DNA from 4 places in the Bacillus sp. SRL543 genome. Region 1 is predicted to be linked to each of the others. Evidence: riboswitches for the same ligand, from Rfam matches in the RefSeq annotation. Region 1 holds a riboswitch; each other region holds the start of a gene.
What was found. Region 1 has a riboswitch for thiamine pyrophosphate ahead of AC4E8B_RS08340 (ABC transporter substrate-binding protein). Riboswitches for the same ligand answer to the same signal wherever they lie in the genome.
Positions count from the first base shown of each region.

Region 2: linked by a shared signal. The riboswitch ahead of tenI (thiazole tautomerase TenI) and the one ahead of AC4E8B_RS08340 (ABC transporter substrate-binding protein) in region 1 are both predicted to bind thiamine pyrophosphate.
Region 3: linked by a shared signal. The riboswitch ahead of thiM (hydroxyethylthiazole kinase) and the one ahead of AC4E8B_RS08340 (ABC transporter substrate-binding protein) in region 1 are both predicted to bind thiamine pyrophosphate.
Region 4: linked by a shared signal. The riboswitch ahead of thiW (energy coupling factor transporter S component ThiW) and the one ahead of AC4E8B_RS08340 (ABC transporter substrate-binding protein) in region 1 are both predicted to bind thiamine pyrophosphate.

Region 1 is NZ_OZ481794.1:1,635,011-1,642,583, reverse strand. Features, by position in the region: gene AC4E8B_RS08370 (glycoside hydrolase family 13 protein) at 1-921, opposite strand, end outside; gene treP (PTS system trehalose-specific EIIBC component) at 1,004-2,407, opposite strand; gene AC4E8B_RS08360 (NAD-dependent deacylase) at 2,675-3,391, opposite strand; gene AC4E8B_RS08355 (YkvA family protein) at 3,497-3,943, shown strand; gene AC4E8B_RS08350 (cell wall hydrolase) at 3,967-4,605, opposite strand; gene AC4E8B_RS08345 (hypothetical protein) at 4,602-4,751, opposite strand; TPP riboswitch at 4,840-4,948, shown strand; gene AC4E8B_RS08340 (ABC transporter substrate-binding protein) at 5,109-6,107, shown strand; gene AC4E8B_RS08335 (thiamine-binding protein) at 6,119-6,409, shown strand; gene AC4E8B_RS08330 (ABC transporter permease) at 6,406-7,170, shown strand; gene AC4E8B_RS08325 (ABC transporter ATP-binding protein) at 7,167-7,573, shown strand, end outside.
Region 2 is NZ_OZ481794.1:653,443-661,015, forward strand. Features, by position in the region: gene AC4E8B_RS03495 (alanine/glycine:cation symporter family protein) at 1-510, shown strand, start outside; gene AC4E8B_RS03500 (hypothetical protein) at 1,139-1,513, shown strand; gene AC4E8B_RS03505 (DMT family transporter) at 1,750-2,676, opposite strand; gene AC4E8B_RS03510 (Lrp/AsnC family transcriptional regulator) at 2,861-3,349, shown strand; TPP riboswitch at 3,422-3,523, shown strand; gene tenI (thiazole tautomerase TenI) at 3,587-4,252, shown strand; gene thiO (glycine oxidase ThiO) at 4,236-5,387, shown strand; gene thiS (sulfur carrier protein ThiS) at 5,384-5,587, shown strand; gene AC4E8B_RS03530 (thiazole synthase) at 5,589-6,356, shown strand; gene AC4E8B_RS03535 (thiazole biosynthesis adenylyltransferase ThiF) at 6,353-7,372, shown strand.
Region 3 is NZ_OZ481794.1:2,541,949-2,549,521, forward strand. Features, by position in the region: gene thiE (thiamine phosphate synthase) at 1-427, opposite strand, end outside; gene thiD (bifunctional hydroxymethylpyrimidine kinase/phosphomethylpyrimidine kinase) at 414-1,247, opposite strand; gene thiM (hydroxyethylthiazole kinase) at 1,237-2,064, opposite strand; TPP riboswitch at 2,140-2,253, opposite strand; gene AC4E8B_RS12830 (AAA family ATPase) at 2,316-7,490, opposite strand.
Region 4 is NZ_OZ481794.1:2,806,085-2,813,657, forward strand. Features, by position in the region: gene AC4E8B_RS14340 (acyl-CoA reductase) at 1-1,377, opposite strand, end outside; gene AC4E8B_RS14345 (LuxE/PaaK family acyltransferase) at 1,367-2,470, opposite strand; gene AC4E8B_RS14350 (uracil-xanthine permease family protein) at 2,433-3,788, opposite strand; gene thiW (energy coupling factor transporter S component ThiW) at 3,801-4,307, opposite strand; TPP riboswitch at 4,382-4,492, opposite strand; TPP riboswitch at 4,723-4,833, opposite strand; gene AC4E8B_RS14360 (DedA family protein) at 4,890-5,495, opposite strand; gene AC4E8B_RS14365 (hypothetical protein) at 5,724-5,984, shown strand; gene AC4E8B_RS14370 (manganese catalase) at 6,074-6,919, opposite strand; gene asnA (aspartate--ammonia ligase) at 7,121-7,573, shown strand, end outside.

The sequences.
Region 1 (7,573 bases):
TTTCTTCAGGTCAAAAAGATCGAGCGGCTTTAGATCCCACTTTCCTCCTGGCCCATTGTCGAGGCTAACATGCTCAAACTGGAATACCATATTCAATTCATTCCTGCTTTCCCCTGTATAATCACGGGCCATTTCAGGCTTGACCCCAGGCATTTCCCCGACAGTCATAACATCATAATGCGAAAGGACTTTTTCGTTCATTTCCTGAAGATATTCATGGATTCTCGGCCCATTTCTATAATATTTGCTTCCTGACGCATATTTTTTCCCTGGTTTAACTTCATCATCCGGGAGGCCATCTTCCTTTGAAATGAAATTGATGACATCCATTCTGAAGCCGTCAATTCCCTTATCCAGCCACCACTGCATCATATCATATACTTCCTGCCTCAGGGCAGGATTCTCCCAATTCAAGTCAGGCTGTTTCTTTGAGAACAAATGAAGGAAGTACTCTCCAGAATGTTCGTCATATTCCCAGGCTGAACCCCCGAAATTAGAGCCCCAATTGTTTGGCTCCTGACCGTTCTTCCCTTTGCGCCAGATATAGTAATCTCTGTAAGGATTCACCTTCGACTTCTTCGCTTCTATGAACCATGCATGCTCATCAGAGCTGTGGTTGACGACAAGGTCCATGATGAGCTTCATTCCGCGGCGGTGCATCTCGCTGAGAAGCTCTTCCCAATCACCCATCGTCCCGAACTCGTCCATAATATTCTTATAATCGCTAATATCATAGCCATTGTCATCATTGGGTGATTTATATACAGGCGACAGCCAGATGACGTCTATCCCCAATTGTTTGAGATAATCCAGCTTGGAGATGATGCCCTGCAGATCGCCTATGCCATCGCCATTGCTGTCCATGAAGCTCCTCGGATAGATCTGGTATACAGTGCTGTCTTTCCACCATTGCCTTTTCATTTATAAAACCTCCCAATATTTCTCAGCTCTTTATGTAAATAGCGGTACCATGGATATCCTCTTATCCATGGTACCGGAAAAATCATTCAGCTCTTTTAAACCTGCCGAACAGGAATGTCAGCACAAATGGCACAACTAGCACGATCGCCATCCCGATAAAGAAGGATCCCCAGTTCTCAGATAAGATCGAGAAGAAAGCAGGAAGCCCCCCGACTCCGATCGATGGTGCAATGACCCCTTTGATGGTAATGAACATCCCGCCTATTGCAGAGCCGATTACCGCTGCGATGAACGGATATTTAAAGCGCAGATTCACACCAAACATAGCAGGCTCTGTAACTCCCAGGAAAGCTGAAAGTGAAGAAGTAGCAGCAAGACCTTTTACTTTTTCATTTTTATTTAAGAAGAACATCGCAAGAGACGCTGAACCCTGGGCAATGTTTGACAGTGCAACCATCGGCCAGAGGAATGTACCTCCGATTGACCCGATCAGCTGCAGATCCACTGCCAGGAATGTGTGGTGCATGCCTGTGATGACAAGCGGTGCATAAAGGCCGCCGTAAATCAGTCCTCCAATGGCAGGGGCCGCATCAAAGATCGCTACCACACCATCAGTGATCCAGCCTCCGATTGTGAAAGTGACAGGCCCGATCGCAATGAAAGACAAAAAGCCTGTGATAAGCAGCGCAATCGGGGCGACTGTCAGCAGCTGGATGCTATCAGGTATTCTTTTCCTTAAGAAAATTTCAATTCTTGCAAGAACATAGGACGCAGCCAATACCGGCAGCACCTGTCCCTGATAGCCGACTTTCTCAATTTCCAGTCCGAACAGGTTCCAGACAGGCACTTCTTCTGTAGAACCGTATCCCCATGCATTAAGCAAGTCAGGATGTACAAGCATTAATCCCAGCACCATACCAAGAAGCGGGCTTCCGCCAAACCGGCTGACAGCACTCCAGCCAATCAGCCCCGGCAAAAACACAAACGCTGTATTGGCGATCATATTAATGATATTAGCCAGATCAGCCCATCCAGGATGGACGTCAATGAATGATTTGCCTGTATAAAAAATATCAGGCGCTGTCATGATATTGTTGATTCCCATCAGCAAACCGGCTGTAACGATTGCCGGGAGGATAGGAATGAAAATATCAGCGAGCGTTTTGATTGCTCTTTGAAGCGGATTCATTTTTTCAGAAGCAGCTGCTTTCACTTCTTCTTTTGACACTTCGCCGATCCCTGTAGCCGCTGCCATTTCCTTGTATACCTTATCAACCAGTCCCTGGCCGATGACCACCTGGAATTGGCCGTTTGTTGAGAATGATCCTTTAACACTATCTATATTCTCCAATGCTTCTTTATCAACTTGGCTTTCATCCTTCAAAGCAAACCGCAAACGTGTTACGCAGTGCGTGGCTGCGGCAATATTTTCTTTGCCGCCAACCGCTTCTACTATCTGCTCGGCAGATTCTCTGTAATTGCTCATGCCCTACTCCTCCTGTTACCGTTTTCATTAGCAAGAAAAAAATGCCTGCCAGGAATACTTCATATATTTGTTATTATCCGCCCGGCATGCAATAGTATCCTTTTTTGCTTGACTGAACACTTGTATATACATGATGTTCACGCTTTCATTATATCCTGTATATACATGTCGGTCAACCATTTTATTATACTAAAAAATCTTTTCTGAGTTTTAGTTTGGAGAGCCGCTGCCATAAGAAAAAGCCCCCAAGTTAATGAAGGCTTCAATTTATCTTATTTCTGCATCAAGCTCTTTCAGCAGCTCTCCCACTTTTTTTCCGTTAATGACCTCGTCGCTGTAAAAATCCAAATCGGTAGGTTCCATATTGACTATAGCCAGTTTGGCACCATTCTGCTTTGCAATGAGAGGGAACTGGTTGGCGGGAGTGACAGAGAGAGATGAGCCAAGGACAATGAATAGGTCTGCCTTCTCTGCCTCAGCTGCTGCAAAGTCAATCGCTTTCTCAGGCAGCATCTCTCCAAATAGGATGATGGACGGCCGCAAAATCCCCCCGCAATCACTGCAGCGGTAATGCTCATCTATATATTCATCATTCGGGAAAGCTCTTCCGCACTCCTGGCAATGGACTTGCTGCAGGGTCCCATGGAGCTCCGCCACATTCCTGCTTCCCGCCTGCTGATGGAATCCGTCCACATTCTGAGTGATGATGCTTCGGATGATCCCTCTTCTTTCCCAGTCTGCCAGTATATAGTGTCCGGCATGGGGCTTGCATTCCTTCAGCCCCATGACTCTGCTGCGGTAAAATTCAATGAATTCATTGACATGTTGGTTGAGTGCTTCTGTACTGGCAATTCTCCCGTAATCCATCGTATTCGATAACCCGCTGCCTGCAGACCGGAAATCAGGCAGCCCGCTCTCCGTTGACATCCCTGCTCCCGTCAATATAACCGTATATCTTGACTCCTTCAGCCACTGTAAAAGCATATGGACACCTCTCTTTTTTTCCTATTATAAGCTTTTCGTGGGTTCAACCATCCGAAAATAGGATAAAAGAATAAAAAGAATTTCTTAACCGGAAGGATGTTATATATGAAAAATTTCAAAAAGGAAGATTACGAAAAGGAATATAAAAAATATGAGAGCCGCGCTGCCAAATACTTAAATGATCCGGGCAAGACAAGCGGACTTCTTTCCAAAGCAAGCAAAAAAGCCGATTCAAAGAAAAATGCCCTGTCTGAAGTATGGGACAAGCTGCAGCTCCTGTTTGAACTCATTAAAGCCTACACTAAAGGACAATATAAAGACATTTCTGCAAAAACAGCCGTTACAGTCATTGCGGGCATTCTCTATTTCGTATCTCCCCTGGATCTTGTCCCGGACTTTCTTGCCGGAATCGGCATATTGGATGATGCCGCGATCATCGGCTTCATTATCAAGCAGATCACAAATGAGCTTGAGAGATTTAAGCTCTGGAAAGAGAACCAGCCGGATCATATCATTGATATGGAAAAAGACAGCAAAAAAACTCTTGTATAGCCACAAGAGTTTTTTTCTTTTTCTTATTTCGCAAACCGGTGGTTGCCGATTTCTTTTGTAACGGCCCTAGTACGGAGCCATTTGCTGTTAGTTTTCGAAGGATTGAAGAAGAACAGGGATTCTCCATCTTTTCTCTCTTCTGTGAGGGCTTCCTGGACAGCTTTCTGTGAATCCTTCCCTGCCGGTTTATTGATCATCCCATTGTCCACAGGCTCAAACTGCCTGTCTTCGTATATAACTTCTTTGACTGTATCCGGAAATTTTTCATCCTTCATTCTATTGAGGACCACTTCAGCCACAGCAACTTTTCCGGCATGCGGCTCACCTTTGGCCTCGGCATGCACAAGCCTTGCCAAAAGGTCTTTTTCTCCTGTAGATAAACTAGTCTCTTCTTCTGTCTTTTTCTTCTTTTTCTTTGATGCAGACGGAATGATGAGCTTATCACCTGCGGAAATCTTTTCATCTTTTTTATAATTCGCCTTCTGTATTTCCTGCGCAGCAACACCAGATTGCTTGCTGAGCTTCGCAAGGGTATCCTCTTCTTTTACAGTATATATATCGACATGATCAATCGTTTTGGCAAATGCTTTTTTTCCGGGACTTTGGACAAGCTGGAATGAGATCAGCATGAATGCAGCTATCAGTAAGGCAAGATATTTCATTGCTTCTCCTCCATTCTTTCTTTTTTTAACATTCCTAACCCTATCACATATGCAGATTCAGTTCCAAACTTAAATCTTTCCATGGCAGCAGAGGGATATCCAGGGATAATCCCTAATTTTCCGGAAGGAAGCTGTTTCAATGCCATTGCAGAGAATATCTGTTATAATGGACCATAATTCCCGCCAAATGCGGGAGCTCTGACGGACCGGCTGCTTTATGCGGCTGTAAATAGGAGAGAATTGTGGGGGAACCGGGCGCGGTTGAGACTTTATTTTTACGATAAAGGACCCTTTGAACCTGATCTGGAGAGATGCCAGCGTAGGAAACATATTCTTAATCGGATGAATGTTTTTTATTGCGCACGGGTTCTGAATCCGGGCGCTTTTTGTTGTGCACCGGTACTTAAAGAAGCAGCATCTCAACCCGCGGCTGCCTTGATGATTTTTTGCCATTATCCGGCGGCTTTTTGGAATAATATTAGAAACAGCATGGAGGATTGATCATGAAGAAATGGATCAGCGCATTGTGCGCCATCTGGCTGCTTGCCGGCTGCACAGGCGGACAAACTGGGCAGGAAGAAAAGAAAACCAATGATAAACAGGATCTTGAAAAAATCACCGTTGTACTGGACTGGACGCCAAACACCAACCATACCGGACTGTATGCCGCAAAGGCTAAGGACTATTTCAAGGAAGCAGGCCTTGATGCCGAGATTATCATGCCTGGTGAAGCAGGAGCCGACCAGCTCGTCGCTTCCGGAAAGGCTGACTTTGGCGTCAGCTATCAGGAAAGCATCACGCAGGCCCGGGTGCAGGGTGTGCCGCTCGTTTCCGTCGCAGCTGTAATTCAGCACAATACATCCGGGTTTGCTTCCCCTGCGGCAAAGAATATCGATTCACCGGAGGATTTTGCCGGGAAGAAATATGGAGGCTGGGGATCGCCTGTTGAGGAATCCGTGATTTCCTCATTGATGAAACAGGAAAATGCAGATGTCTCTGATGTCTCTTTTATCAACATGGGAGATGCCGATTTTTTTACAGCTGTTAAAAGGGATATCGATTTTGCCTGGATCTATTATGGATGGACAGGCGTCGAGGCGGAGCTTCGCGGAGAAGATCTGAATATGGTCTACCTCACCGACTATTCCGATAAGCTCGATTACTATACACCTGTTCTGGCTACCAATGAAAAAATGATCAAAAACAGCCCTGATACTGTTAAAGCCTTTGTAAAAGCAGCATCACAGGGCTATCAGTTTGCGATCGCGAACCCGGAAGAAGCAGCCGATATCCTGCTTGAAGCTGCCCCTGATTTAGACGTCGAGCTGGTCAAGAAAAGCCAGGAGTGGCTGTCTCCAAAATATCAGGATGATGCTGAACAGTGGGGAGAACAAAGGTTAGAGGTTTGGGAAAATTATGCTCAATGGATGTATGAAAATAAATTGCTGGAAAGCGAACTGGACGCTGAAAAAGCTTTTACCAATGAATTTTTGCCAGAATAGGAGGAACCATAATGGCCAATACACTGATCAGCATTCAGATCATACCTAAAACAAAAAACGGGGAAGATGTTATCCCATATGTGGATGAAGCGATTAAAATCATCGCAGAATCCGGAGTCAAATATGAGGTCCATCCGCTGGAGACAACAATGGAAGGCGAGCTTGAAGAGCTATTCAGGATCATTGCAAGGATGAATGAAAGAATGATTGAAATGGGAAGCAAAAATGTCATCTCTCAGGTCAAAATCCTGTTTCAGCCTGATGGGATCACGATGGATGACCTGACGGATAAATACAAATGAAGAAAGTGGTTGTAAGAGGATGGAAGCCGGCAGCGGTTCTCCTCCTTTTGTTCATTATATGGGAAGCGGCGGTCAGGCTCGCTGAAGTCCCTGCCTGGCTCCTGCCGCCCCCCTCTGATATCATGGCAGAATCTGCGGAAAGCTGGGCCCGTTTTTCAGGCCACCTGGCATCAACAGTGCTTTTATCACTGTCCGGCTTTGCATTGGGGACTGTTTTCGGGCTCACTGCCGCCATCTTCCTCCACCGCCTGCCGGCTTTAAGGGAATCTGTATACCCATTGCTGATACTCTCCCAGAATGTGCCCGTCATCGTCCTTGCCCCTCTCCTTGTCATCTGGTTCGGATTTGGACTGCTGCCGAAATTCATTGTCATTATTCTTGTCTGTTTTTTTCCAATCACAGTGGCAGCTTTGGACGGCTTCAGGCAGATTCCGGCCGAGCTTAAGCATTATATGGCCATGTCAGGCGCCACCAAAAGGCAGCTGTTCTGGAAGCTGGAGTGGCCCGGCTCCCTTCCCTCGCTATTTTCAGGGCTGAAAATCTCGGCCACATACAGCGTAATGGGCGCTGTCATTTCCGAATGGCTCGGTGCGGAAAAAGGGATAGGCGTTTTTATGACCCTGGCCTCATCCTCCTTCCGGACAGACCGGGTTTTTGTTGCCATCTTTGCCATCATGATCTTAAGCCTGATTTTCTTCGGAGCAATCCTTTTGGCAGAGAGCCTGCTTTTAAAATGGAATAAAAAGGAGCAGATGAAATGAGCCTCCTCCAGCTGGAAAATATATCGAAATCTTTTGGGGAACAAGCTGTTCTCAGTAATTTAAGCCTTGAAGTCAATGAAGGGGAATTCGTTTCCCTTCTTGGGCCTTCGGGAAGCGGAAAAAGCACTATTTTTAATCTGATAGGAGGGCTGCTTCTCCCTGATAAAGGAAGCATCCAAATGAACGGCCAATCAATCACCGGCCAAAAAGGATTCATGAGTTATATGCCGCAGACCCCTTCCCTTCTTCCGTGGAGGACAGTTTTGCAAAATGTCCTTCTGGGACAGGAACTGACAGGCAGAACCGATAAAGAAAAAGCTATGGAAATGATCCATAAAGCAGGCCTCGGGCAATATATGCATGCCTATCCGCATGAATTGTCCGGCGGGATGAAGCAGCGCGC
Region 2 (7,573 bases), 980 kb from region 1:
AACACAGTCGGTGAGGACGGCAAAACGATGATTTTCAACGGACTTCCGGGAGTGGAAGCAGGCCCGGCATTCACCCAGGCTGCAGTTGACTCTGCACTTCCTGGATTCGGAGCAGGATTTGTCGCAGTATCTTTATTCTTCTTTGCTTTTACAACCATCATGGCTTACTACTATATTGCTGAAACGAATATGACTTATCTCATGCGCAATAAAAATAGTAAATTCATGGTCTTCCTTCTGAAGTTGGTATTGCTGGGATCGACTTTTTACGGAGCTGTCAATGCAGCCGATCTTGCATGGGCGCTTGGGGATGTCGGACTCGGCCTGATGGTATGGCTCAATTTGATTGCCATCCTGATCCTTGCCAAACCGGCCCTCATTGCCCTGAAGGACTATGAAGCCCAGAAAAAGCAGGGGCTGGATCCGGTCTTTAACTCGAAGAAACTCGGCATCAAAAATGCAGAGTATTGGGAAGAGGAATATGTGACGCAGGATGAAAAAGTTTCATAAATGAGTGAGTGGTGCCCTTGATGGTGAGCAGTCCCATCTTGGTGGAGAAACATTTAAAATAGCACAATAAAGAACAGGCCAAATCGCATATGATTTGGTCTGTTGTTTTTTCTTGTGTATTGATGTTTTTGAATAGTAACACTTGAATTCACATGCGAAATTACAGCTTAAATAACATAGTGACAAACGTTATCGATAATGTGGTAATTGCTATTTTTTAACCTTATTTGAGTGACTTAGCAAGCCTTAAAATAAGCGGAGAAATTCCGGTTAAGGTGCTGAATATGGCATGTGTGGGTGTATATAAGCGGAGATTTTCCGGTTAAGTGGAGCGAAGGTGCCATTATTCCTGTTTTTTGAATCGATAGCCGGAATTTCTCCGTCTATTTGAGCCATTTTTAGAGTTTTTTTGAACTTAGGGGAAATTTCTCCGCTTATTTTTCAGCCCGCCACCAATTTCCTCATTCAGGTCAAGGAATGATGATTTTTGAAAACTCTTCGAAATCTTACTTTCGTTACCTGTCAATGGGTAGAGATATTGGAATACTATATTGCTGGATTAAATAAAATTATAAACAGGAAGAAAAAATGAGGTGATTTTATTTTAGAAAAACTCAGGAAAATTAATATGAAAACTGCTGTATTTATGGGAATTATTTTTTACTCTTTGACTATCTTAATCCACTTTCTTATTATAAGCAAAAGTATTCCATTCACATGGGTCAATGGTGGAAGGTCTGAATCATTCGCTGAACAGCTGCCAATAACTGTTATAAATATTGTTATTTCTATTATTGGAGTGGTTTTTACGTTGATTGTTGGCAAAATTAATCTATATAAATACAAAAGAGGAATAACCGTTATATGTTGGTTTTTTGTTATACTGTGGTCTTTTGGATTTATTCAACAATTGTTTGGAACACCTTTTGAAAAAATGGTTTGTTCGTTAGTATTGCTTCTTGGAGTGATCTCGAACTTGCGTATGGCAATTGAAAAAAAATAGCTGTAACCATTTAATTAACAAGTTTGTGAACAATTACAATTCAACTAAAAGGATACTGTAGTTAAATTAGAAAGTAAAAAAAGAACGCTTGGAATATTTAAAATCCAAGCGTTCTTCTATGCTTTTGCATCGTTATTTATAGTTCTGGACATAGTGCGTTTTCGTGCGTTATTTGATCTGCAATTTAGTTTTTCTCCACAGTATCTGAACTACTTACCTTCATGGGCATCCCTTTTTTAGTCCATAGCCGTGATGGGAGCTTCAGGTTTTTCGGGCAGGCTCTTTCTTTGCCGCTGTGCCTGAAAGCGAGTAAACAGATAGCAGCCAAGGATGACAATCATGCCTCCGAGAAACTGAATGCTTTCAAGCTTTTCTCCAAGCAGCAGAAAAGCCAGAATAGCAGTGAAAACAGGATTGAAATTCAGGAAAACCCCTGCCGTGACGGCCCCGATTTTCTGCACACCTTTATTCCAGAGCACCATGCACACAACCGTTGAAACGAGCCCGGTATAAAGCATGGATCCTGCAAAAGGCAGATCAGGATTTTTGATTTGAAGATCAGAATAGCTGAATGGCAGCAGGATGGCCAGTCCGAAAACCCCCGAATAAAAGGTCGACATGATCGGAGAAGTATATTTTCCGGCCCATTTGCCGAGGACCGAATAGATTCCCCAAATGCACACCGCTGCAATCATCCATAAATCTCCTACATTAAATGTCAAAGACAGCAGCAGCTCCAGATGGCCTTTTGTAAGGACAAGCAAGACACCGAACAGAGAAAACACCATGGTGAGAATTTGCGGTCCGTTAATTCTATCCTTTAAAAAGAGTGCTGAGAAGACAGCGATCGAAATAGCGTTAAGTGTTGAAATCAAGCCGACATTCGTGGCTGAGGTTTCTTCCAGCGCCCAAAATTGAAAGATATTGAAGAATACTACACCTGTCACGCCCATCAAAATCAGGGGAACAAGCGATTTTGCAGGAGGCAGAAGCTTTTTTTCCTTGCGGAGAACGATAGGGAACAGGCAGATGACAGCAATGGTCCATCTAAAGACGGTCAAGGTCTCCGGGGAAGCATGCTCCACAAGCGACTTGCCTACAACAAAATTCCCGCCCCACAGCAGGCTGGTTAGAAGCATCAGGCATACATATAAAGCTGGCATAAAAGCAGCTCCTTCGAATAGTTGTAGATTTATTTTAACATTTTCTCTTTAAATCATAATGATTATTTCGTACAATTGGGTAAATTAGAAATTTTATTAAAAGTATTGGTGAAATATATGAATGATATTAAGTTAAAAATAAGCTGAAGCGGAGTTTGCAGAATAATCGTAAGGGAGCTGTAAGATGGAATCGATTGTGAACAAGGTGCTGGATGAAGTGGACCTGAAAATCCTTGATCTGCTCCAAAAGAATGCCCAAATAAGCAATGCCGAGCTTGCCAGGCGGGTCAGCCTGTCAGCACCAGCCATTCACGGAAGGGTGAAGCGGCTCGAAAATGAAGGCTATATTGAGAGGCAGGTAGCGATTTTAAATCAGGAGAAACTGGGCTTTGACCTGCTTTGCTTTATTTTCATCAGCACCAACATCCATCAGGCGGTAAAGCTGGAGGCACTGGAGGGGACGCTGGTGGATATGGCGGAGGTACTGGAATGCCACTGCCTGACAGGAGAATATGATTATATATTAAAAGTGGCCATCAAAGACCGGAAAGGGCTGGAACAATTCATCCGGAAGCTGAATCAGCTTGGGATCACGAAGATACAGACAAGCCTCTCGCTGAGGGAAATCAAATATTCAACGGTACTGCCGATTCTGCCTGCCGGGGAAAAATGAGTCTGGTTCAAATTGCGGGTTCTCCCCGTCCAATCGCTGTGCTAAAATGAGAGAGAACAATTGAATAGTCAGAATTATCACTAGGGGAGCCTGCAAGAGGCTGAGATCAAGCATTTGAGACCCTTTGAACCTGATCTAGTTCATACTAGCGTAGGGAAGTGTGCCGAACGGTTATGAAAAGAACCTATTTTTTCAGCCATAGATAATCAATCAGCCACTTTCCTGCGCAATGGGGAAGTGGTTTTTTTGCGTCATTTACAAGGCTGGCCTGGCAGGAATAAACTGCAGCTCCACGCTATATCTGCGGGGCAGCCGGCGGAGGATTTTATCAGGATAGCTTCAAGCATCTCGCAGTATGTGGACTATATCCATATCAGGGAGCACCACCGGACAGCGGCTGACATCTACGAGATGGGAAGAAGCCTGCTGGAAAAGGGAGTCCCGGGGGAGCAGATCATCATTAATAACAGAGTGGATGCAGCGGCGGCATTAGGAGTGAAGGGAGTCCAGCTCGGCTATCACAGCCTTCCGGTACGGGAAGTGCGGAGAACATTCCCTGGCCTGCTCATCGGAAAATCTGTCCACTCAATGGAAGAAGCTGTTCAGGCAGAAGAGGAAGGCGCCGATTATGTGGTGTACGGCCACTGTTTTCCGACAAGTTCCAAGCCAGGAATAGAGCCTAAGGGTCTCTCCTACCTGGAAGAAATTGCGAAGAGGCTGCCGATTCCGGTGATAGCGCTCGGGGGAATCACGCCAGACAATATCGGTCAGGCAATAAAAGCCGGTGCTTCAGGTGCCGCTGTCCTTTCAGGAATCTTTAAAGCCTCAAACCCGGAGAAGGCAGCAAGCGCATTTGCAGCTGAGTTAAAGAGAAAAGGAGGCAGATATGAAGAAAGTATATGATGTGATCATTGCCGGGGGCGGCATTATTGGCTGCTCTATCGCATTCCAGCAGGCAAAACTGGGCAAGCGGGTGCTCATTCTGGAAAAAAGGGAACTGTGCTCTGAAGCATCTTCTGCAGCAGCCGGCATGCTGGGTGCCCAGGCCGAAATAGATGAGAACCTGTCCATGCTGAAGCTCGCCTTGAAGAGCAGGGCCATGTTTCCAGGCCTGATCCAGGAGCTTGAGGATCTGACAGGAATCAGCATCGGGCTTGTCAATGAAGGCATGATTAAAATTGCTTGGGATGATGTGGAGGCAGAGGCCCTTAAAAGACAGGTTAGATTCCATAGAGAGTGGGACGAACAGGTAAGGTGGTTAGACCAGGCGGAGATCAGCGAAAGGGAACCCCATCTCTTTCGGGGGCTTGCAGGCGGAATGCTGATTCCGAATGACGGCCAGCTGATCGCCCCGAATTTGGCGCGGGCTTTTGCGATGGGGGCAATGGCCAGAGGGGCAGCCGTGCTGGAAGGGGCAGAGATCGAAGACTTTATTTTTGAAAAAGATTCCATTCAAGGCGTGATGACCAGTAAAGGAAGCCTTTATGGAGATACCGTTATTGCTGCCGCAGGTGCCTGGACGGGAGAGCTGCTGAAAAAGGCAGATATTGAGCTTCCTATTTTTCCTGTAAAAGGAGAATGCCTGTCAGTAATACCGCAGCAGCCTTTGATCCGGTCGACCATCTTTTCCGATTCTGGCGGGTATCTTGTGCCCAAGACGGACGGGCGCCTAATCATAGGGGCGACAAGCTATGAAAATGATTTCAATCCTTCCGTTTCGTTCGGCGGTGTCAGGGTGCTGGCCGAACGGGCGTGCAAGCTGCTGCCCCAGCTGGAATCCGCACGGTGGGAGAAGGCATGGGCAGGAATCCGGCCGCAGACAGGGGACGGCCTTCCCTATATCGGCTGGCATCCGGCCTATAAGGGCCTGTTCATCGCAGCTGGGCATTACCGGAACGGCATCCTGCTGAGTCCGATCACGGGAAAAATGGTTTCTGATTCTATTGAAGGAACTGCAGCCGCAGAGGACAAGAAGCTTTACAGAGAGTTTGAGATTGAGAGAGGTTTGAAAAAAGTGCAGGAGGGGTGGATCCAATGAAGCTGCAGGTGAATAGCAGTGATATCCGGGTGCCAGGCACCGTCAAGTCGGTAGGAGATTTACTGGACCATTTAAAGCTGAATCAAAAGGCGGCCATTGTAGAACTGAACGCCGCTATTTTGGAAAAAAGCCAGCATGCTGAAACGGAGCTTGCTGAAGGTGATCGCATAGAAATCGTACATTTTGTAGGAGGCGGATGAAATGCTGAAAATTGGAACATACGAATTTACCTCAAGATTGCTGCTCGGGACTGGGAAATACCCGGATTTTAAAACTCAAAAAAAGGCAGTCAAAGCATCACATACAGAAGTGCTGACCTTTTCAGTGCGCCGCATGGATATTTTTGACCCTGACCAGCCGAACCTGCTGGAAGAGCTGGACGTGGAAAATTACAGGCTGCTCCCCAATACGGCGGGTGCGAAGACGGCGGAGGAAGCAGTCCGTACGGCGAAACTGGCCAGGGCATCCGGCCTTTGCGACATGATCAAAGTCGAGGTAATCGGCGATATGAAAACACTGCTGCCGGATCCGATTGAAACCTTGAAAGCGTCCGAGGAGCTCTTAAAGGAAGGCTTCATTGTCCTTCCGTATATTTCGGATGATGTGATGCTGGCGAAAAGGCTGCAGGAAATGGGCGTGCATGCCATCATGCCTGGTGCGTCGCCGATCGGCTCAGGACAGGGAATCATCAATCCCCTCAACCTCAGCTTTATCATCGAACAGGCGGAAGTCCCTGTTATCGTCGATGCCGGGATCGGATCCCCTGCAGACGCCGCCCTGGCGATGGAGCTCGGAGCGGACGGGGTCCTGCTGAACACAGCTGTCTCGGCTGCCAAGGATCCGGTCAAGATGGCCGAAGCGATGAAGCTTGCCGTGGAGGCGGGGAGGCTTGGCTATGAGGCCGGACGGATGGCAAAGAAAAGATATGCAACAGCCAGCAGTCCGATTGAAGGGTTGAGTACCGTTTGAACGGCAGATACTCCAGGCAGGAGCTCTTTGCCCCGATCGGCGCCGAGGGTCAAGAGAAGCTAAGCAGGAAACATGTCCTTATCATCGGCGCGGGGGCGCTCGGGAGCGGCAATGCCGAAGTGCTTGTGAGGGCTGGTATTGGAAAAATTACGATCGTCGACCGCGACTATGTAGAGTGGAGTAATCTGCAGCGGCAGCAGCTTTACACAGAAGAAGATGCGGCGGGGAGGCTCCCGAAGGCAATTGCTGCAGGCCGCCGTCTTCAGTCGGTCAATTCATCGGTTCAGATTGAGAGCATCGTAGGAGATGCCGGCCCTGTTGAGCTGGAGCAGCTTGCTGAAGGTGTCGATCTGATCATGGACAGCACCGATAATTTTGACACGAGGATGGTCATCAATGATATTGCGGCCAAGCACTTGATCCCGTGGATTTACGGAGCCTGCGTAGGAAGCTATGGCATCAGCACAGCCTTCCTGCCGGGAGAAACACCCTGCCTCAGCTGCCTGCTCGAGCAGGTGCCGATCGGCGGGGCGACCTGTGATACAGCCGGGATCATCGCGCCCGCGGTCGGGATGACCGTTGCGTATCAGACGGCCGAAGCGCTGAAAATATTGGTTGGGGATTTTAAGGCGGTGAGGCGGAAGCTTGTTACCTTTGATTTGTGGGAAAACCAGTTTTCTTCGGTGTCTACAAACGCTTTGAAAAAGGACGACTGCCCTTCATGCGGGGTGAATGCTGTGTATCCTTATCTTGCTTACGAAAACAGGATGAAGACAGCAGTTTTGTGCGGGAGGAATACGGTCCAGATCCGGCCGGCTGCTGGAGTGGTGCTTAGCCTGGATGCTGCAGCAGAGCAGCTTAGGCTTGCGGGCGGGATAGTAGAAAGAAACCCTTTCCTGCTTTCTTTTGAAAAAGGCGGCCAGCGGCTTGTCCTTTTTAAAGACGGACGGGCGCTGGTCCATGGAACGAAGGATATCCAGGAGGCGAAGCGGATTTATCATCGGTATTTGGGGTAGGTGGGGGTGTCGAATAGTAGATTTAGCGGTTTTGGGCTGCTTTTTCTAAGAGGAGGGGGTTAGCTGAGGGAATTCCCGCGAGCATATTTGCGAGTTTTGGATTTTATTTGCGGGAAATTGAATTTATTTGCGAGTTTCGGAGTTTATTTACGGCTTTTTAAATATATTTGCGAGTTTCAGGATATATTTGCGACTCTTATA
Region 3 (7,573 bases), 910 kb from region 1:
TCGGGTAGATGGGGCCAAGTCCGAGATAATCGGCGCCTGCCTTGACAGCAGACTTCGCTTCCTCAATAGTATGGGAGGATACCCCTAATATTTTATCGCCGATTTTTTCCCGCACGGCTTCGGCCGGCTCGTCCTCCTGCCCGATATGGACGCCGTCTGCGCCGATTTCACATGCCAGTTGTATATCATCATTTACAATGAACGGAATACCGCTGGCCCGGCATAACTGCTGAAGCTGCTCTGCAAGCACATACTTTTCCTTTCTGTTCAGGCATCCTGCCCCTTTTTCCCTGAACTGAAACAGGGAGATTCCGCCTTGAATCGCCTCTTTCATTACCATCTCCGGATTTTTCAGGCAGTTCGTACTCCCCATGATAAAATAAACCTTTAAAAGCTCTTTCATTCTTTGACTGTCAATTCGCGCCATATGCCAAGCCCTCTGCTTTCTGTCTATTGTTATAAGCCCAGTGGTTTGTCGGGCCATGGCCGCTTCCGATCAGAAGATCATCTTCAATGGCTGCCTGGATGAAGTCTTTTCCAAGCCGGACGCTGTCCTTTACAGCAAGCCCCTTCGCCAGCCCCGCCGTGATGGCTGCTGAAAAGGTGCAGCCGGTCCCATGGGTATTGACTGTATCAACCCTCCTGCCTTCAAACACATCAAAGCTGCTCCCATCAAAAAGCAAATCAGCAGCAGCTTCTGGATTTACTGTATCATGCCCCCCTTTAATGACTACATGGTCAGCGCCAAGCGCACACAATCTCCTGGCCGCTTCTTTCCGGTCGGCTAAAGAAGAGATTTTTATGCCGGTTATTGCTTCTGCTTCAGGAATATTGGGAGTGATGATATGGGCCAGCGGCAGCAAATAATCCTTCAAGGCAGCCATGGCGCTTTCCTGGAGGAGGCTTGCCCCTCCCTTGGCAATCATCACAGGGTCGACAACCAGCTTCGTCCATTTATAATGGCTGATTACGGCAGAAACAGCTTTAATAATGTCTGCATCAAAAAGCATGCCCGTTTTTAAGGCATCCGTCCCCATGTCGCTTCCAATGCTCTCAATCTGTTTACTGACAGCTGCTGCCGTCATTGGGAAGACCCCCTGCACGCCAGTAGTATTCTGAGCGGTGATCGCTGTCAGTGCTGACATGCAATAGACACCAAGTTCCTGGAAGGTCTTAAGATCAGCCTGGATTCCGGCTCCGCCTCCACTGTCCGAACCTGCTATCGTCAATGCTTTCTTAATTGTCATTCTGTATATCCCCTTTCAGGACAGTAATCCCCGTCCTTTTCTCAAGATCCTCCGCCTTAATTAGGGCAAGGGTGTTAAGCAGCTCAATTTGAAATGTTCCAGGCCCCTTGCTTCCCGCTGCTTCTGCTGCCATTTCTGCCGCTGCAGAATATACAGCCAGCGCAGCCGCCGCGGCTTTCAGTGGATCTGATTCGATTGCATGGAAAGCGCCTATAACTGACGACAGCAGACAGCCGGTTCCTGTAACTTTCGTGAGGAGGCTGCTTCCGCCTGTAATACGGACAATAGTTCTTCCATCAGATACGATGTCCTCCCTCCCTGTAATAACAGTTATGGTGTTGAACCGTTTTGCAGCAAACTGGGCTACCTCTTCCGGGTTGCCGGCTTCCCCCCCGTCAACACCTTTGATTTCTCCTCCTTTTCCGGCAAGATGGGAGATTTCCGCCGCATTGCCGCGCAAAATGGAAATCGGCAGCTCTTCAAGAAGGCTTCTGCCTGTTTCGGTCCTGTATGCTGTTACACCTGCCCCAACCGGATCGAGGATGATCGGTACAGAGTTTCTGCCAGCTGATTTTCCCGCAAGTTTCATAGCTTCCACTACAGGGGAAGTGAGAGTGCCGATGTTCAGGACCAGCGCCCCTGCAATGCCGGCCATATCGGCAGCTTCTTCTGCAGCATGCGCCATTACAGGCGAGGCCCCCAGTGCCAGCAGGCCGTTAGCGGTAAAATTGGTGACAACCATATTGGTGATATTATGTACAAGCGGCTTTTCAGCCCTCAGCTTTTCAAGCATATCTGCGATTTCTCTATTGTTCATTCCACTTTCTCCTTTCAATAAAAAAAGCCAGGCCCCTGAGAGGACCTGGCAAGTGTGCATAAAAACTTAGCAAATAGTTTCATTTCGCTACTTTCCTACGCTGGCATCATCCAGATCAGGTCCAAAGGGTTAAAAAACGGGCCAGTTTTTCTCTCAGCCTGCTTACCGCAGGCACCCCCAGTAGTTGCTTATTAGATTATCAGTTATATAGTATCTTTTTTTCTCCCCCGCGTAAAGCGATTATCTTTTTTCTAAACCACCTCTGCGGAAAAGCGGAAGACAGGAAGTTCAATGAAAATGGATGTTCCTTCTCCTTCATTGCTCTCTGCCCAGATTTTCCCGTTGTGCTGTGCAATGATTTCCCTTGTGATTGATAAGCCGAGGCCATTCCCGGCCGTCATGCTGCTTCTGCTTGTTTTCGTATAGTTTTTGTCAAATATGAAAGGAAGCCTGGCAGCAGGTACCCCGCTGCCGGTATCTGAGAGGCAGATCCTGACCAGGTCGCCCTGGCCGGCCAGCCTGGCGCTCAGCGTCATACCGCCGGATTCCGTATGCCTGATGCTGTTTGAGATCAGATTGGAGAAGGCCTGAAGCAGCCGGCCGGGATCTGCTTCCACCATAGCCATATCTGCCTCATCTGTTTCCTTCAGGTCCAGGGTGAATAAAAGCCCCTTGCTTTCCGCTTCGAATTCGAATTGCTTCCATATGTGGACAAGCAGCTGGCCAAACGGCAGATAGTCCATCTCAAACCTGATCTGGCCAGCTTCCATACGGGATAAATCAAACAAATCGCGGATTAAAGCATTCAGTTCATCCAGGCGGCTGATGCTTCGCTGCAGAAATTCCCCTTTTTGCTCATCTGATTCGGCAGTCCCCTCCTGCACTGCTTCTATGTAGCCCCTGACCGCGGCTAGTGGGGATCTCAAATCATGCGAGATGTCCGATATTATGCTGTTCTTTTCCTGCCTCGCGAAGTCGAGTTCCTTATTGGCTTTTTCAAGTCTGATATTTGCTTCATGCAGCTCTTCTGTCCGCCGGGCAACCCTTGCTTCCATCCTTTCATACAGATCGGCATTTTCCAAGGATATGGCTGCCTGAGATGCAATCAATTCAAGAACCCGGAGATTATCTTTTGAAAATGCATGCGAAATCTGATTGTTTTCCAGGTACATCATACCCTTTACTTCACCCTTATTCAGGATTGGCAGACAAATGAGCGACTTCAGCAGCATCCTTTTGACATAAGGGTCCCCTGAGATCAGACTGTTTTCGTGAGCATGATCCAGAATGACTCCTTCCCTGCTCAGCTCTGCAAGTTCTACTGCCTGTTCGGACAGCATTTCTCTTCCGAGGACCTGCTCGAAGCGTTCTGGCCGATTACCGTCACCTGCATATTCACCGATGGTCCAAATTCCATCCCGCTTAAAGAGGAGGATCCCCCTGTCTGCCCCGCTGTAATGCATGGTAACCTCCAAAAGCCGGGCCAGCAGATTTTCAAGTACTACTTCCCTGGATATGTTCTGGGCGGCGGAAACAAGGGCGTACTCATCAAACTGAATGGAATGCCTGTTTTCCGGCTCCTTCAGCAAGGAAATTTTAGTCTCTTTCCGCAGAATATCAGCCTTGGCTCCTGCACCCCAAAGACAATATCCTTTAAACGCTTCTGAGAAAAAGGAGCTTGCCATCCTGCTGTATCCCTGTGCAGAAAAATAACGGCCTGCACATTCATTTGCAATTGCAGCATCCTGCAGGAAGCCGTTCTTTTCCGCCTCCTGGATGCTTTCATCATAAACGTTGAAAAGATTGGGATCTCTCTTGGCAATCCTTCGGTATTCGGCTTTCAGAAGCAAGTATTTATGCCGGAAATTTGAAGGGGAAAGAGCTGCCCAGCGTTTCATTTTTGATAAAGAGTCCTTCAATTTAGCCAAATGGGAAGCTTTGTTTTTTTTCAGCTTTTCCTGTTCATAAAAACGGACAAGCCATAAACCGTGATAAAAATGGTATTCAGGGATGATGACAAGTGTCAGCCTTTTGCTGACAAGCCGTGCCAGTTTCTGAATAAGCTCCCCGGCATACTCATTTTTCTGGAAAAGATAGCTCATCTGAAGCCGGATCGTGTAATGGATGATTTTTGCAGAGTCATCATCAAGCACAGGAGTAAAGGTCCAATCATGACTCTCTTTTTCCTTCATCAAATAGAGGACCCATTCTTCCATCTCCGTCAAAAAACCGATTGAAATAGGATATTGAATTCTATTGACGAACCTGATCTGACTCCGGATTCCATCCAGCGCCTCTTCAAGCGGCGATCCTTTCATAAGCAATGTGATAACTATGAATGAGCTATTAGCACCGGCAAGATGGATATTTCCTGCATCAAGGCAGTATCTCTGTGAATCTGTGAGGTGGTTCAGATTGTCTGAAATCGGGTTTCTCCAGTGACTGACAAAACTTCCGAAGACAAACTGCACCCGGCCTTTAATGCCTGTGACACCAAAATGATGAGACAGTTTGATTGCCAGCCTGCCGTAGTCGTAGCTGCCCTTGAAATCGCTGAAACCTGCGCTTAATATCAGGCTGTAATTATTGAATACCAGAGCGCTTAAATCGGTCAATCCATTGTCGAGGGTGAAGTTCAGCGCCTTCAGCATCAGCATGGAGGCAAGATTCTGGTCTGCATGGTAGGATGGAGCGTTCAGGTTGATGAGCGTCTGCAGAATTTGCCTTTTGTCCCGGTCCGTCATTTCAGGAAGGGACATGATATCTTCTTCGGATTTGCCGCGCAAAGCAAATTTTGCACGGAGAAACTCCAGCATAATGGCATGTTTGCCGATGCTTGGTGCAAAAGTGATCCCGTAGAGCTTGAGGCCTTTTATTCCTGAGCTGACCGCCTCTTTCACCCTGTGCATATGGGTGAATAATGTGATCTGCAGGTTATAGATGGATAATTTCTCATAATCAGTTTCCGCATTTTCAAGCACTATAGCGAAGGTTTTTTCAGCTTCACCCAATTTTCCTGTCAAATAAAAGCATTCACCGAGACCTTTAAATATGCGGAAAGTCAGTTCATATTTCCCGTCCCAGTCTTCCCCGGCGAGCTCAAGTGCAGCCTGAAAATAAGAGAGTGCTTCCCGAAAGGCAGCAGCATCCTTGGCCAATTGCCCGGCAGCGGCATTCCATTCCGCAAGCGGTTGCCTTTCCTTCGCTTCAAGCTGTTCACTGCAGAAATTCAAATGGTGGACAATCTGGAAAATGCGGGACGGTGAATTATCCTTCATGCTGACAAGCAGCCTGCCGATCCTTAAATGGGAGGCCTTCTGTTCTTCCAGGTTCATAGACTGATAGACTGCCTGCTGGACGGTATCGTGAAGGAAGCTGTACTCTGTTGGCATAGCATCCACATAGCCGCTGGAATGAATATATTTATATAAAGGATCTTTAGGGAGAATAAAGCCTGATTCAAGAGCCAGCCAAAGAGATTCAGCGAGCCGGCCCGGCCTGTCTTCGAACAGGAGGGAAAGAGTTTTGAATTCAAATCTGTTTCCAAAGCAGGAGGCAGCCTTTAAAACCTCTTTTGCTTTTTCAGGCAGCTTCTGAAAACGCTCTAACATAAAACCGGATATTCCGTCATTTACTGGCCTGTTCATTATTTTCCAGATATCAGCTTTCCATTTTCTTTCTTCTGGATCGCTGGTGATGAAGCCATCCTCAAAATAGGAAAGAAGGAGCTGGCTGATGAACAGCGGGTTACCCCCGGTAATCCTGTGTAAAAGCCCTCCCAGTTCCAGAACCGTTTCCCCATCATCTCTCAGGGCATTTCCTGCCCATTCATAAATCTCCCCTTGGCTGAGAGTGCGGACCGGGATGTGATGAATGGGAGTTTCTCCTTCACCCAGCTTGGCAAGTGTCCTTCTTACTGGATGGCTTGGCCCTGTTTCGTTGTCCCTGTATGCACAGATAAGCATAAAATGGGGTATCATGCCCTTCAGCAGGAGATATTCGATCAGCTCCAGCGAAGCAATATCCGCCCACTGAAGATCATCAAGAAATAGGACAAGCGGATGCTGTTCATCTGCAAACAGGCATACAAACTGATGGATATGAAACAAAAATTGCTGATGTGCGTCAGCCTCATTTGGCTCTTCTTCTTCCAGCTGCTCTCCCATAAGCAAGGCCAGCTCTGGCAAAACCGGGAAAAGGACGGCATAATTGCCGGTAAAGCCTTCCTTTAATTTAGCTGCCCATTTCTCTTTGCGGCTCCCGCTTTCAAGCATAACCTGGAGAACGAGAGAACGGAATGCGGCAATGATTGGGGCATATGGCATCTGCCTTTGCAGCATGTCATACTTTCCGGAAACAAAATAGCCTTTATCCCGGATGAGCGGCTTCTGGATTTCATGTACAAGAGCCGTCTTTCCCATCCCGGGGGAACCTGGCAGGAACACGGCGCCTGTTCTACCGCGGCTGACTTCCTCAAAAACATGAAGGATTTCTGCTTTTTCACTTTCCCGTCCATATAGCTTCCTTCCGGCTTCAAACAGCATACTGTCATCGTCTTTTCCAAGTGGATATACTTCTTGCTGCTTGCCGGACTTCAGGTTTTCGGCGGCGCGGAGAAGATCGGCGCGCATCCCGAAAGCGCTGCTGTATCGATTTTCAGGCATTTTTTCAAGCAGCTTCATGATGATAGAGCTAATTATAGGGGGAAGGTCGGGATTTGAGTCACAGGGATCTTTCACACTTTTTGCCAGATGCTCGTATACAAGCTCAAGCGGTTCTTTAGCCTTGAAAGGCAATTCGCCGGTAAATAATTCATAGAATACAGTTCCTGCTGAGTAGAAATCTGAACGATAATCAACGAGCCTGTTCAATCTTCCAGTCTGTTCAGGGGATATGTACGGCAAATGGGCAAAATTGGCCAGACTGGCAGCGTTCAAGGAAGGATGTTCTTCCTTCAAAAGCGTCGACTGGCCGAAACCAGTGACTTTCAGCCTGCCATCAACGGGGTTAAAAAGAATATTTCCAGGATTGATCGATTTATGGATAATATGCTGCTGGTGCACCTGCAGGATTGCCCCTGCAAGTTTGGCTGAAATATCCAGCATCTCTGTCAGGCCGGCATTTTTTGTGCTGGAGAGCTCCCTTAAGGTTATACAAGGAAAGTATTTGCAGACCAGATATGGCTTTTTTAAGTGTATGATTATCTCTTCGGCTTTTAAGATGCTGTCTTCTTCCATTTCCTTTGTGAGCTGGTATTCGTGGACAAGAGCGGCTATCTCCATATCTGACAGCACATCGTTTTTATATGTCTTAATCAGCACCTGTTCCCTGCCTTTGACTGAGTAGCCTTTCAAAAACAAGAACTCATCATTTTCTGTTTCTGCGCCAATCAGCTGGTATCCGGGGAGATTAATGTTCTCAATCATAATGGCCACCTTCTTATTTAAGCGAAACTTTAATGCTGCTTTAACAAAACTTTAACTTTCCATTTTATAATATAGTCAACGAG
Region 4 (7,573 bases), 1.2 Mb from region 1:
GCCGTCATGATGCCAGCCCGGCTTTGCTCTGTTCATCTCACCGACCGGGCAGATCCTGCTGATTCCGGCCTCACCGAGCATCGCGCTTATATCCAATAGTCTTTCAGGCAGTACCGCCAGCCCGCATGACTGCATCAATCTTTTGTACGGAGTTAATTCAGCAATGCACCTCTCCAAATTTGAAACAGAGAAGATATGGACGAATCTGTTCAAAGTGGACGCCTGAAAACCGCTTCCTTCATGGAAAATTACAGTCCAGTCAGTTTTTATGCCGCTTTTAAAAACAGCCGTGCTGCCGCCTTTCAGCTTTTCCAGGTCATATTTCCCCCTTGTTCTTTGGATGGACAGGTGCTCTTCTTCTGACAGAGCCGACCGGGGCCGTTTTTTTTCGTACCTGGCAAGCTCTGCGCCGAGCAGCTGGGCGAAACGCCTGGGCTCAGCCGAGCCTCCTTCTTCTATGTAAACGGATTGCGGAGAAAGGCACCCCTGCTGGTCATAAATACAGATATCCTCGGCAAGTTTGCGTGCTGTCCTCGCATAAAGGTCAGGAGTCAATGCTTCTTTTCCAATCATACTGATGCTGATTTTGTGCCCATAGGCAAGAAGGAGCTTTCCCTCTGGAAGCCTTGTTCTGATGCTATTGACCGTCCTGTCTGATCCATATATTACAACAGCTTCAGCTGCTTCTAAAGCCGGCTCTTCCAGTTCGGCATTTCCTCCCCGCCATGGAATTACCGCGGCAGCATCTGCAAGGCTTTTGTCTATCTCACACAGCGATTTCATAAACAAAACAGGCATGACAGGCTCTGAAAAAGAAGTCTTCCCCAGATTGCCGGATTTCATGAGGAAACCCATGATCAGGCTCCATAGCTGGACTCCCGGGACATTGCCGGAAAAAACATGAAAAATCAGGTCTGGGCCGTAAGCCCTGCTCAACCCTCCCGACTTTCTTGGCCTGAATTCGTCCAGCATCGCAGGGGAATCAAATTCTTCTTCCAGGAAGCGCAAAAGCTCTTTTTTCCGGAAGGTCCGCATATACCTTTTCAGCTCCAGCCGGACCATTTCACTGTCATAGCCAGTAACTATTGGGAGAACTCTTTCTGCAATCTTTCTTAAATGATAATCCGGATTCAGCCAAAGCTGGACTGCTGCATCAATTTTGCCGATGATAGTTGAAACCGGCATATCCTTAAGATATTTCCTGCGGTTTTCAAGGACAGCATCAATTGTTTTTTTCACTTCCCCGCTGCTAAGGTCCGGATATTTCAGGGTAAATGTATTTCCCTCCACGCTATATATCTTTTCTTTTACAACAGTTGGCTTGATTGCTGCCGGTAAATGATAGATGTCGAAGAATTCCACCACCTTAGCGGCCACCGCCTGAGAGCAGCTGGTCAGCTGCTATGGAACAGCCTCTTGCCTCAGAGCCCTTCACTCTGCCGAGAAGTTTGAAGCCATGCCCGGTTTTCAATCCAAGATCCTCTGTCAGGACAGCCAGGCAGGAGTTCCAGTTAGCCAGGTCATAATGGGCAAGAACACCAGCTTCCCCTTCCTTAACCGGCTCCAAAGTGCCGGGGTGGAGCACCCTCGTCTTCAGCCAGGCTGGACCGGCTTTATCGGTTATCATCTGTGTTCCTGTATAGCTGGAGAGGATTGTCCGATCATAGATTTGCGAGCTGAGCTCCGTCATGCCGTACATATTTATATGCATGTCCCTTCCTATGCCAAAAAACTGTTTATACAAATCCGCCAATTCTTCGGCACTGATTTCCCGCACTTGGCCTTTGAACCCTCCTGTATCAAAGATTCTGCTGTCATCAGGCAGATTGAACGACAAATTCCTTTCTTTCATAAAATCCAAAAGATGGACGAAAGCAAAGGCTGCCCCCATGATCAGGACAGGCTCTCCCCTTTCTGCCAACCGTCCCAGCGACTCTGCTGCTCCTTGAAAATCAAGGGACTCTCCATTGTGGAAGAAGCGGCTGTACTCATTGCCATAATAAAAGACAGCATTCGTAAGGTAGCGGGAAAGAGAAGAATTTTTGTTATAATCGTCTGATGGAGACAGCACTAAAATGGCTATCTTTTCCCGGTCCGGCAATACGAAGCTTTTGAAAGGGACTTTCATTGACAGGTCCCATACAGACAAATCAGGATGAATGTTCTTTCCCTTTGCATCAGGATCGGTCGTTCCGCTGGTCATAAAAACAGCTTCCGCTTTTTCAGCGGGTTCGCAGGTTAATGTCAGTTCTTTGAAGCCCTGCACCGGCATCGGCGGAATTTCTTCCCATGTTTGCACTGTTGCAGGAGTCTTTCTCTGTGCCTGGCAAAACTTTTTATAGAAAATGTTATTTTCAAACTGGTGGCGGAACAGCTTAAGCGCCAGCCGGCCAAAAGCCTCATCAGAATTTTTTCCAGCTTCGATAAAATCTTTAATTTCCGCTGTCAATAGGATCGATTCTTCTTTCATGATTTACCGCTCCTTTCATAAACCAATTAGGGATATTGACTAGAATCAGCTGCAGAAAGATGCTTGTAAATGCTCCAATCAAGATGCTGTTAGTCAGGAATGTTCCCGCTATCCCTGTTGCGTTCACAGCATAAGCCGGCAGAGAAATGGCCAGCAGCATGGAAAGCCCGACAATCATAAAGTTGACTTGCGTGCCTTCTGCCCTTGCAAGGATTGAAATGCCAGTAAATACAAGTGTGGCGGCAGCCGGCAGGAAGATTCCCCCGACAACCGGGGCAGGCGTCAAAGCCAGCAGCGCTCCCGCTTTCGGCACCAGGCCAAGCACAAGAAAGATAACAGCAGCAGCCATGACCGGGTATCTTGAACCGACACCGGTTAAGCGCAGCAGGCCGACATTCTGCGCATATGCGGTCGTCGGAAATCCTCCGATTAAGGCAGACACAAAGGACCCTGCCGATTCTCCGGCAAATCCGCCGCGGATTCTTTTGGCCGTCAGCTCGGTCTTCAGCATGGCAGAAGAAGCCTGATACACACCCATTGCTTCAATAACGGCCACAAGATAAGCGATGAAAAAGGTCAGGAATGCTCCCCATTCAAAGGTAAGCCCATACGGCAGCAAATGCGGAAGCCCGAACCAGGCACTTTCCGATATCATGGAAAAGTCTGTTTTTCCAAGTGAAAAAGCGAGAATATCACCTGCAATCAGAGCAATCAAAAATGAAAAAGACTTCCAGATGCCCTTTCCGAACAATGACAGGCCAAGGACAATCACAGCCGTCGTGACCGATAATAATAGAGTGGATGGACTGGCAAAGCCCTCATCACCCGGCGAGCCTCCAAGAAATTCATGCAAAGTAAATCCAGCGAGAGAAATCCCGACCAAGAAAATGACGGTCCCCGATATGACTGGCGTAAATAAAGCCTTCAATCGGCCAATTACCCCGGTTATCGACAAAAGGAATACAATCGCTGCACTGACTAAGATTCCGCCAGTTGCTGCAGCCAGCCCGTTAGCTTTTCCTGCAGAGATCATGATTGCATCAAATGCAGCTGACGGCCCCTGGATGATCGGGAGGCGGACAAGCTTTGTCGCCTGTATGAAGGTGATAATCCCGGCGGCAATAAAAATGCTGTTCACCATATTGGCTGACAATGCAAACGGCAGGCCGATCATAGCTGCCACAAAGATCGGATCAAGCCAGACATTCGACACAAATACATGCTGAAGGCCGTATAAAACGGTCTTTCCCGGCGGCAGCTTTTCTTCCAGCCCTATCAATATCTCATTTTGGCCGGTTTCTGTTTTTATTTCGTCCATCTTCTATTTCCCTCATCTCTTATATTGATAGAATTCAAAAATTGGCGTCCGCTTTTTTGCAAGTATGGCCAAAATGATGATCCCGAGAAGAGCTCCGGCCATCGAACTGAAGATAAAGAGCGGGATAAAGCCGAACAGTGTGGCTTTCTGCCCCAATATCAATGTGGCGATTGGATATGACAGCAGCGCCCCGATTATGCCGGTGCCGATCACTTCCCCGGTGAAGGCCATTGACAGCTTTCTTGTCCTGCTGTACAAAAGTGCTGCAAGCAGGGCTCCGGCCATACTGCCGGGAAAAGCAAAAACCGAGCCGGTTCCCATCAGATTCCTGAGGAGCGAAATGCATAATGCCTGCGCCACTGCGTAATAGGGTCCAAGTAATACCGCTGACAGCACATTCAGCAGATGCTGGACCGGGAATAATTTTGTAAAGCCAAGCGGAATATACAGCATGCTGCTTGACAGCGTCCCCACTGCAGCCATCATCGCTGCCATTGTTAATTTCCGTGTTTTCCCCATAAAAAAATCCCTCCATGCTAATTTGCACTGAGGGAATGGAAGGTTCAGGAAGCACAGGCCGGTTTTTTGCAGCCGGCATAGATCCCGCACTTCCCTCCGCCGGCATGACCCGGATCAGGTATAAGGGTTAGGGCCGTAACAGGCCCAATCTCAGCCGGACTCCTCCGGCTCCCCCAGTGCTTTATGTATTAAGTTGACTTGGATATGCCGCTGTTCGGGCCTTTTAAAGGCATCAGCCGGAAGGTCTAAAATTATTGCCGCTAAAGCAGCTATACATTTGTATACCAGGCAAACTTCGTATTTTATCAGCAAAAAACAGTTTCTCCTGATAGTTTTAAAAATCCCATCCAGCTTTGTTAACAAAAAAGCCTGACCCCATATGACAGGACCAGGCTTTTACATACATAAAAAAGTAATGTTGCTCAATCTACTTTCCTACGCTGGCATGATCCAGTTCAGGTCCAAAGGGTTAAAAAACAACGGTTTTTCTCTCAGCCCGCCTGTGCGGACACCCCTAGCAGTCACACTATATCCAATTAAGAATCATCATAGCTTTGTTCCTGACAAATGTAAAGACAATATTTACTTCTTCCTTCGCCTGAACCAAAAGACAGCTGCACCTATAATGGCTAAGGCAATCAGCATATACACCATATTTGAGTATATATCAAAATACTTGACAGCCGTCTCCCAGGAATCTCCGAAGGCAGCTCCTATATTGACGAGGATGGTGTTCCAGGTGAGTGTGCCGATGACCGTAAATAGCAGATACAGCGGGAAATTCATTTTCGCCATCCCGGCAGGAATGGAAATAAGGCTTCTTATCAGCGGCACCATCCTGCAGATCAGGATTGTCCAATAGCCATATTGGTCAAACCATCCAAAGGCTTTATCAATATCTGCTTTTTTCAGGCGGAGGATGCCTCCCCATCTTTCTATGATTCTCTCAAGCCTGTCTCTGGTCAGGGAAAGGCCCGCCCAGTAAAGCAAAGCCGCTCCTGCCGTCGAACCGAGGGTTGCCGCTGCAATCGTCCCGAAAACAGTAATATTTGTTTGAGCGGTCATAAAGCCGCCAAAAGTCAAAATGACTTCAGACGGTATCGGGGGAAATATGTTCTCAAGCGCAATCAGCAGAAAAATTCCTGTATAGCCAAATTGTTCAATAATCTCTTTTATCCAGTTCTCCATAATACCTCCCAAGATGCAAAAAGCCTTACAGATAATTAACGATAAATTTTAATGCTTACCCTTCTGAGGGCAAAGTAGATTTTTGATAGTTTCATGCAAATACAGATGAAATTAGAATAGCTTATCCTTGTTAAAAATTAAACAAATAACATGCCACAGCCAAAAAACAGGAACATTTGTTCCTTTTCAACATATAATGTATGTAAATTCTTTTAGAGGAGGATGCGCATGGAAGCGACCCCTGCTCCATTTGCCTGTATGGCACGGTATCTTCTGGAGGATGAGGCAGCCGCTGCAGAATTATGGAAAAAAGTCCTTCTCGCTGCCAAAAGGAACGGAATTGGAAATGATCCGAGCATCATAGTGCCTGCTGCCGTGGAATCACTGCGTGTTTTGATGAGGAAAATGAAATCAGGTGAACCGGCAAGAAATCCTGCTGCTTATTTTTACGCGGTCATGGACCGGAAGCTAAAGCACATTTTTAATTGAATTCACCTGTATCTCAAACAATCACCCTGAAATATTCTGCAATCAGCAAAAATCCGCCCTCATCTGAAGGCGGATTTTTCTTAGCAGCATTAAAATTGGGAAGGAGGCGGTGTCTGTCCCGCAGGCATAGTTCCATGAATGTAAATCGGACCTGGAGCAAGCACTGGAATCTGCCCCATCGGCTCGGGGTTTTCAATGTATTCAAACTGCCCTTGTCCATCCATGCTCGGCCCCTTTGCCCAGCGGCCTTCTGCACTGTCTGTCCCCTTGGAGCAGTTAAGGAATGAATAAGATACTTCCTGCTTCTCCTGCTGGCGGTTGAATGTGCCAGGCACTACCTTGCCATCCCGCGCTTCAAGCTCAGAGATTGCTGCGAGCCATTGATTCTGGTGCATAGTGTCACGGGCAATCAGGAAGGATAACATGTCCCTTACGCCGCGGTCCTCTGTTATTTCATAAAGTCTGACTGCCTGAAGGCGCCCTTGTGATTCAGCATTGAGATTTGCACGGAAGTCAGCCAGCAGGTTCCCGCTCGCCACTGTATAGCGGGCTGTCCACGGATATCCCATGCTGTCGTCCGGCTTCGCACCAAGTCCAGAAACAATCGCATGCTGCACATTCATTCCGCCCATTGCAGCCCTGATGATTGGATCCTGTGCTGCTTCTTCCTGTTCTCTGACAGGGGCTTTATCGAGCAGCTGAGCGATCATGGTTGACAGCATTTCGACATGGGCGATTTCCTCAGTTCCGATATCAAGCAGCATATCACGGTATTTTTGTTCAGCCCGGCAATTCCATCCCTGGAAAAGGTATTGGATCATGACACTGATTTCACCGAATTGTCCTCCGAGGATTTCCTGGAGCTTTCTCGCATAGACCGCATCCGGCCGGTCAGGCTTTGCATTATACTGAAGCTCTTTAACATGATAGAACATACTGATCACCTCTCTTTTAGTATCAAGGATAGCTTTACCAACTGATCGGGAAACATTCTTAAAAAAAATTTATCACAGCAAAAAAAATATGAATGACTGTAAAACATTAAAGTGGTACTGGAACAATCAAAATTAACCTGGCATAAAGTATGAAGCAGCCTATATACATGGCAAGAAAGGTGAAACGGAGGTGCCTGCAGCATGAATAACCGACAGCTTGTTCCGGATTTATATGCGCCAGTTTTGAATTTGATTGACACTGAAAAGGCAATGAAGAGGGTGAAAGAGTGTTTTGAGAAAGAGCTCTCTGAAAGGCTGAATCTGATAAAGGTATCAGCCCCGCTGCTGCTTGAAAGCAGGACCGGCATCAATGATAATCTCAATGGGGTCGAAAGGATGGCGACCATAGAAGCCAAGGACCTTGGGGAAACTGTCGAAATCGTACAGTCACTGGCAAAGTGGAAAAGGATGGCCCTTGCCAGATATCGCTTCTCGGAAGGAGAAGGCTTGTATACTGACATGCGGGCGATCAGAAAAGATGAAGAGCTCGATCAGCTTCACTCAATTTATGTGGACCAATGGGACTGGGAAAAGATAATACCGAAAAATAAAAGAAACAAGCAGACGCTGAAAGCTGAAGTAATCTCCATATAT